Regions from separate parts of the Curtobacterium sp. 22159 genome, predicted to be linked through region 2. Evidence: riboswitches for the same ligand, from Rfam matches in the RefSeq annotation. Region 2 holds a riboswitch; the other holds the start of a gene.

Region 1 (4,003 bases), on a different contig from region 2:
GCCTGGGCGATCGGCCCGTCCGCCGCCGCCACCGACTCCGCGCCCGCGAGTTCCGCGAGCGCGCTCAGCTCGGCCCGGTTCGGCGTCACGAGGTCGGCGAGCGTGAGCAGCTCGCCGATGGCCGCGGAGGCGTCCGTGTCGAGCAACCGGTCGCCGCTCGTGGCGACCATGACCGGGTCGACCACCACGACCGGCGGCCGGTTCGCCCGGAGCCACTCGGCCACGGTCCGGACGACGTCCGCGGTGCCGAGCATCCCGACCTTCACGGCGTCGACGGCCACGTCGTCGGAGACGGCCTCGAGCTGTTCGCGGAGGAACGCCACGTCCGGCACGTGCACCGACCGCACACCGCGCGTGTTCTGCGCGACGAGGGCGGTGACGACGCCCATCCCGTACCCGTCGTGGGCGGCGATGGCCTTGAGGTCGGCCTGCATCCCCGCCCCGCCGGTGGGGTCGGTGCCCGCGATCGACAGGACGCGCGGGACGCGTCCACCGCCGCTCACGCGTCCGCCTCGTCGCGCGTGGCGACGTCCAGGAGGAACGGATCACCCGGACCGACCCGCCTGCGGTCCGGCGGACCATCCGACCCGTGACCGAGCGGGTCGCCCGCCGGGCCCGCGCCGGTCCACGCGGCGACGAACGCGGCCGCCGAGGAACCGGGGTCGGCGGCCGCGCAGATGCCGGACACCACGGCGACCCCGGCCGCACCGGCGGCACGCAACGGTGCGACGTCGTCGAGCGTCACCCCGCCGATCGCCACGCACGGCACCTCCGTCGCAGCCGCGAGCCGCGCGAACCCCTCGTGGCCGAGCGCCGGCGGGTGGTCCGCCTTCGTCGCCGTGGGGTGCACCACGCCGACCCCGAGGAGGTCGACGGTGCCGTGCGGGAGCCGGGCGACGGCCGCGAGGTGCTCCGGCGTGTTCGCGGTCAACCCGACGTGCGCGTCCGGACCGAGCAGGGCGCGCGCGACCCCGACGGGGACGTCGGACTGCCCGAGGTGCACGCCCGCGACCAGGTGCGCGGCGGACCGTGCGGCGAGTGCGACGTCCAGGCGGTCGTCGACGACCACCGTCGCCCGGTCGCCCACCGCGTCCGCGACGGCGGCGCTCAGCGCGAGCAGGTCCCGGGCCGAGGCGTCCTTGTCACGCACCTGCACGAGGCGCACCCCGCCGTGCACCGCGGCCCGGACCACGCCGAGGACCCCGATCCCGTGCCGGTCCGACAGCCGACCGTCGGTGACGAGGTACACGCCGAGGTCCGCCGCGGCGCTCACGCGACCACCGCCGACGGCTCGACGGTGATACGGGCCTCGCGCACGACGTCCTCGGGGGTGAGCGACGCCAGACGGTCGAGGAACAGCGGCTGGAACGTGCCCGGACCGCCGGACGTCCTCGCGGCGAGTTCGGCCGCGATGGTGTGCACCGCGGTGGCTGCGACGGCCGCGGCTCCGGCGTCCCCGGGCGACACGGCCGTGAACGCGGCGACGACCGCTCCGAGGGCGCACCCGCCGCCGGTGATCCGGGTGAGCAGCTCCGTGCCGTTCGCGACCCGCACCGTGCCGGTGCCGGGCGCGACCACCAGGTCGACCGGACCCGACACGGCCACCGCGGCCACGCGCCTCCCGGGACCGCCCGGAGCGGTGACCGCGGCGACCGCGGCGTCCCGCGCGTCGTCCGCGCCGACCGTGCTGTCGACACCGTGGCCGCCCGCCGACGCGCCGAGGACCGCGAGCACCTCGGAGGCGTTGCCGCGCAGCACCGTCGGACCCGCGGCCAGGAGGCGTCGCGCCAGTGCCGTGCGGACCGGGAGCGAACCGACCGCGACCGGGTCGAGGACCCACGGCGTGCCGACGTCCACCGCGGCCGCGACGGCTTCCTCGGCGGCGGCGCGGGGCTCGGCGTGTGGGGTGCCGGTGTTCACCAGCAGCGCGTCGGCCACGCGCGCGAACGGTCCGGCCTCGGTGACGACGTCGACCATCGCGGCCGAGGCGCCGAGCGCCAGCAGCACGTTCGCGGTGACGTTCTGCACGACCGTGTTCGTGATGCAGTGCACCAGGGGAGCGCGGCCCCGGACGGCCTCGAGGAGCGTGGCGGTCCGGTCGGCCCAGTCGGGCTCGGCGCCACCGGTGGGTGCAGCGGGTACGGGCGCAGCAGTGTGCATGGACGATCCCTTCGCGAGTACGAACTCGAGCAGGTTCGACGGGTGTGATCTCAGCCGCCGGTTGCGGCACCCCGTGTCTCGGACGACACCGTACACGACGCTCTGCGACCACCGGCCGTCACAGCACCGGTGCCGTGTGGGAGGGTTGAGGACGTGCCAGATGCAACGCCTCCCGGGCCCCCTCCCGGCCCCCGCGACCCCGGCGACGCCTGGGCGATCGGCCCGGACGGGACGAAGGCGTGGGGGATCTTCGGCGCCGCCGGTCTCCTCGTCGACGACGGCGCCGGTCGCGTGCTGCTGCAGCACCGCGTCGAGTGGAGCCACCACGGCGGCACATGGGGCATCCCTGGCGGAGCGCGTCACCAGGGCGAGGACGCCGTCACCGGAGCCCTGCGCGAGTCGGCGGAGGAAGCCGGCGTGCCCCTCGACGGGGTCGACCTGCGCCACACGTCCGTCCTCGACCTGGGGTTCTGGACCTACACGACCGTGGTGGGGCGCGCCTCCAGGCCCTTCGAACCGGTGATCGCGGATCGCGAGAGCCTCGAGCTGGCGTGGGTGCCCGCGCGTGACGTCGACGACCTGCCACTGCACCCCGGGTTCGGCGCCGCCTGGCCGGCGCTGCGCGACCGGATGGCGACCACGCCCCACGTCGTGGTGGACGCGGCGAACGTCGTCGGCAGCGTCCCGGACGGCTGGTGGAAGGACCGGGCCGGGGCGGCCGCGCGGCTGGTCGCGTCGGTGGGGGCGCTCGCCGCGGCGGGACTGCCGGCGGCGGCGCTGGACCTGCCGTTCGACCGGTGGTGGCCGCGGTGGACGGTGGTGCTCGAGGGGGAGGCGCGGGCCGCTGCCGACCCGGCGACCGCGGTGCCCGGCGCCGGCGAGGTCGTCGGGGTCGTGCGTGCACCGGGGTCGGGCGACGACGCGATCGTCGACGCCGCGCGTGCCGCTGTGGGCGCCGGCGACGGCCCGGTCGTCGTCGTGACGGCGGACCGTGGGTTGCGGGAGCGTGTGGAGGCGCTCGGAGCGGTGCCCCACGGGCCCGCGTGGTTGCGCGACCGGTTCCCGAGCTGACGCCTCGTCTCCTGGTGCGTGCGGCCCGGCGGCACGCCGTTGATCAGTCGGCGTCGCCCGGGATGTGCTTCCGGGACGACACGAGCACCGCCGCCCACGACAGCACGCCGAGCCCGACGACCACCCACAGGACGACCGGCACGGCGACGACGTTCCCCACCGCCGCGATCACCGCCGGTGCCAGGAACCCGGCGTACGCCGCCGCGTAGAACACCCCGGTCAGTCCGGCGAGGTCGCGCGCGCCCGCGATCCGTTGCACCTCGAGCAGCGACGACACGAGCGCGAGGCCGATCCCGAGCCCGATCACCACGTTCGCGACGAGCCCGACCACCACGGACTGCAGCTGGATCGCGACGACGACCACGGCGATGCCGGCGGTCATGAGCGCCACGCCCGTCACCAGCCCACGGGCCGACACGGCCGAGTGCACGCGCTTGGCGAACGGTTGCACCGCGCTCGACACCCCGAGCGCGACGACGGTGGCCGCCGTCGCGAACACGAGCCCCCACGTGCCGGTCGCGCCGGCGAGCTTCGTCGGCAGGTACCCGTACCCGATGGCCGCGGAGCCGAAGATCCACGGTGCCGCGACGAGCACGACGCGGGTGAAGCGGCGGTGTCCGGCGCTCGGCACGGCGAGCTGCTTCCACCACGGACCGGGGAGGCCGCCCGTGCGGTTCGTCTCCGGGGTGCGCCAGACGACGACGGCGAACGGGACGGCGACCACGATGTGCACGAGGAACGGCAGCACCTCGGGGATCGGACCCCACTGCGC
Region 2 (4,003 bases):
AGCGATCCGTCGGTCACGTGCGCGGGGCCGAGGTCGAACCAGTGTCGTCCGGAGGGCCGCCCGTACAGCGCGATGCTGATGGCCGTGAGGGGTACGGCGACGAGGACGGGTGACGTGCGGAGCAGCAGGGTCCGGGGCGGGATGCGGAGGAGCGGCAGGAGCGCGACCTCGATGCCGAGGGCGACCGCTGCGGTGACGACGTCGAGGCTCGTCACGAGGCAGACGCCCAGCGCGAGGACGCCGAGCAGCGGGGCCACCGGTTGCACTCCGCGGATGCCGCGGGCCCGCTCCGTTCCGTCGGGGCGTCCTGGAGGCGCGGCGCGGTCGGGTGCACCGGCCGCGGGAGTCGGGGCGGTCACCGCTGCACCGCCGTGCTGCGCGGGCGGTGCGGGAGCGCTGGGTCGCCGACGTGCGGCGCGTCGGGCGCCGCGTCGATGTCGTCGGTGTCGTCGGTGGCCGGGGTCGCGCCGGACGGCCCGAGCACGACCTCGTCGGCGTCGAGCGCCCGCACGAGGTCGCGGTCGTGCGTGACGGCGACGACGGCGGTGCCCGAATCCGCGAGCGCGCCGAGCCGGTCGACGACGGCCTGCCACGTCGCGCGGTCCTGCCCGGAGGTCGGTTCGTCGAGCACGACGACGGGCGGACGGGCGGCGATGACGGTCCCGATCGCGAGCCGTCGCTGTTCGCCGCCGGAGAGGGTGAACGGGTTGGCGTCCGCCAGGTGCGCGAGGCCGAAGTCGGTGAGCAGCTCGTCGACACGGGCGTCCACGTCGGGCAGACCGAGTGCGCGCGGTCCGACGGCGAGCTCCTCGCGGACGGTCCGGGCGACGAACTGGTGCTCGGGGTCCTGGAACACGGTGCCGATCCGGGCGGCGAGGCGACGGCTCGTCCAGGCTGCCGGTGCGTCCTCGTCGTCGTCGGTGAGCGCGCGGGTGGCCCGGAGCGTCCCCTCGGCGGGTCGGAGGAGCCCGGCGAGCGTGAGTCCGAGCGTGGACTTGCCGACGCCGTTCGGCCCGGTGACGGCGAGGACCCGACCGGCGCGGACGTCGAGGTCGATCCCGCGACCGACCGGCTGGCGTCGGCCCCGGGCGGTGCCGAGCGAGCGCGCCGTGAGCAGCTCGTCGCCCTCGGTGCGGTCCGCGCGGCGGGCGGAAGCGCGGGCGGGTCCGGAGCCGGGCACCCACACTCCGGCCGCGGTCAGCGCTTCCCGGTGCGATGCGAGCACGGCGTCGGGCGGGCCGTCGACGACCACACCCCCGCCGGCCTCGAGGAGCACGAGCCGGTCGACCAGGTCGAGCCAGGTGCCGATGCGGTGTTCGACGACGAGCATCGTGGCGCCGGTGGCGTCCAGCAGCGCCCGGACGGCGCCGTGCACCTGCTCGACGCCCGCCGGGTCGAGGTTCGCGCACGGTTCGTCGAGCACGAGCGCGCCGGGCCGCATGGCGAGCACGCCCGCGAGGGCCAGCCGCTGCCGTTGGCCACCGGACAGCATCGTGGTCGATCGGTCGAGCGGCAGGTCGAGGCCGACGACGTCGAGCGCCGATCGCACGCGTTCCCAGGTCTCCGCACGCGGGACACCGAGGTTCTCGCACCCGAACGCGACGTCGTCCCCGATGCGGGACATCACGGTGTGGGCCTCGGGGTCCTGCATGACGAGGCCGACGCGTCCGCGGACCGCGCGGGGGTCGGCTCCGTCGACGAGGACCGTGCCCTGCACCGACGCCGCGGTGTCGTCCGCGTCGTCCGGTTCATCGGGGAGCACCGCGGCGACGGCCCGCAGGAGCGTCGACTTGCCCGCTCCCGACGGCCCGACGATCGCGACGCGCTCCCCCGGCTCCACCGTCAGGTCGACGCCACGGACCGCCCAGTCACCGCGGTCGGCGTAGCGCCAGCCCCAGTCGCGGAAGGTGATCCGTGCCGGCGTCGTCCCGGACGCGGTGCTCACGCGACGGCGCGGTTCCGGCGCCTGGCGTGTTCCCGTCCAGCGGCGAACGACGAGAGCACGCCGGTCGCGGCGAGCGCGCGGACGAGGAGCCACCCGCCGGCCCCGGCGATCACGGCACCGCCGATGATCGCCGACACCACGTACGCGACCTTGAAGCCCGCGTCGAGGGCCGCGTACCAGAGCAGCGTGTCGTTGAGGCCGAGCGCCAGCCCGGCGGCCGCACCGGCGAGCACCACGACCGGCAGGCGGGTGCTGCGGTACAGGAACAGCGCGAGGACGAGCTCGGCGCCGAGACCCTGCACGAGTCCGGCCTCGAGCGTCAGCCAGCCCCACTGCGTCCCGAGCAGGGCCTCGACGGAAGCGGCCACCATCTCGGCGTACAACGCCGCTCCCGGCTTGCGGACGATGATCGCGACGACCGGACCGGCGAGCAGCCAGACGCCGCCGAAGAACGCCTGGGTGCCCGGGAGCAGGAGCGTCATCGCGGCGCTGAGCGGCTCGTAGGGGAACTCCCAGACCTTGAAGACGACACCGATCGCGACGGCGAGCACGCTCGCGACGACGATGTCGACGACGCGCCAGCGCAACGAGCGCTTCGCGGTGGACGGTACGGCTGACGACGTGCCTGTGGACATGGTCCTGACTCCTCCCTGCGCCGGCATGATCCGGATCAGGTTCGACGGTCGGAGCGCCACTCGCTCCCTCTCAGCCCGGCGGTCCCGGACTCCCGTGTGTGTCCCGCCAGTGTAGACGGGACGCGACTGCGTGACGAACGGGAGGCGCGGTGCCGACCGGCACCGCGCCTCCCGTTCGTCAGGACGTCACTTCTTGAGGACGCGCACCAGCTTGCGCAGCACCGTCCCGGTGACCCAGATCACCGGGACGCTCACCGCGAGCAGCGAGACGAGGTTCGGCTCGAACTCGAGGTCCCGGCCCGGTCGGCGGACGTACGCGCCGATCGGGATCGAGACGGAACCGCCGCCCCCGCCGCCGTTCTCGTCGCCGTCACCGCCGCCGCCGAAGCCGAACCAGCCGAGCGACACCGGGATGAGGGTCTGGTCGCCGACCTCGACCGGCTCCCCGTAGTTCGTGGAGACGCCCACGGGGCGCACCTTGTCTGCGATCTGCGTGACGATGTTGGCCATGCGCGCGAGGCTACTCGCCCCTCCCTCCACAGGACGCGGTGTCCACGAACCGCCCACGGCTGTGCCTTGTCTGCGGACGCGGACGGCCAGCGCCGATATGTTGGCGCCACCCACACCTGGAGGACCGTTTGCACACCTGGCCCGGCAACCCGTACCCGCTCGGTGCGACCTACGACGGAAGCGGCACGAACTTCGCGCTCTTCAGCGAGGTCGCAGAGCGCGTCGATCTCTGTCTCTTCGACGACGACGGCAACGAAGAGTGCGTCCCCCTCGTCGAGGTGGACGCGTACGTCTGGCACGCGTACCTCCCGAACGTCGGCCCCGGACAGCAGTACGGGTTCCGTGTCCACGGCGAGTACGACCCCGCGAAGGGACTGCGCGCCAACCCGAGCAAGCTGCTGCTCGACCCCTACGCGAAGGCGACCAGCGGGGACATCGACTGGGACCAGTCGCTGTTCTCGTACACGTTCGGCGACCCCGACTCGACGAACGACGACGACTCGGCGTCGCACATGATGAAGGGCGTCGTCATCAACCCGTTCTTCGACTGGCAGGGCGACCGCGCACCGCGGACCCCGTACGGCGAGACGGTCATCTACGAAGCGCACGTCAAGGGCCTCACCGAGACCCACCCGGACGTCCCCGAGGAGCAGCGCGGCACCTACGCCGGCGTCGCACACCCCGCGGTCATCGAGCACCTCCAGCGGCTCGGCGTCACCACGCTCGAGCTGATGCCCGTGCACCAGTTCGTGAACGACTCCACCCTGCAGGACAAGGGACTGTCGAACTACTGGGGCTACAACACGATCGGCTTCTTCGCGCCGCACTCGCACTACTCGTCCTCGGGCGACCAGGGCCAGCAGGTCCAGGAGTTCAAGACGATGGTGCGCGAGCTCCACCGCGCCGGCATCGA

What was found. A riboswitch is a leader RNA that binds a small molecule or an ion and turns the genes downstream of it on or off. The one in region 2 is predicted to bind thiamine pyrophosphate.
Region 1: it holds a riboswitch for thiamine pyrophosphate, as region 2 does, so the genes downstream of both, thiM (hydroxyethylthiazole kinase) here and ACTJKO_RS17115 (ECF transporter S component) in region 2, are expected to answer to the same signal.

What each region holds. Positions count from the first base shown of each region.
Region 1 covers NZ_JBQEPN010000010.1:81,020-85,022, reverse strand. Annotated here, with positions in the region: gene thiD (bifunctional hydroxymethylpyrimidine kinase/phosphomethylpyrimidine kinase) at 1-503, opposite strand, end outside; gene thiE (thiamine phosphate synthase) at 500-1,273, opposite strand; gene thiM (hydroxyethylthiazole kinase) at 1,270-2,160, opposite strand; TPP riboswitch at 2,149-2,244, opposite strand; gene ACTJKO_RS12640 (NUDIX domain-containing protein) at 2,314-3,231, shown strand; gene ACTJKO_RS12635 (MFS transporter) at 3,275-4,003, opposite strand, start outside.
Region 2 covers NZ_JBQEPN010000019.1:7,021-11,023, reverse strand. Annotated here, with positions in the region: gene ACTJKO_RS17125 (energy-coupling factor transporter transmembrane component T family protein) at 1-359, opposite strand, end outside; gene ACTJKO_RS17120 (ABC transporter ATP-binding protein) at 356-1,945, opposite strand; gene ACTJKO_RS17115 (ECF transporter S component) at 1,942-2,580, opposite strand; TPP riboswitch at 2,575-2,686, opposite strand; gene ACTJKO_RS17110 (hypothetical protein) at 2,767-3,090, opposite strand; gene glgX (glycogen debranching protein GlgX) at 3,219-4,003, shown strand, end outside.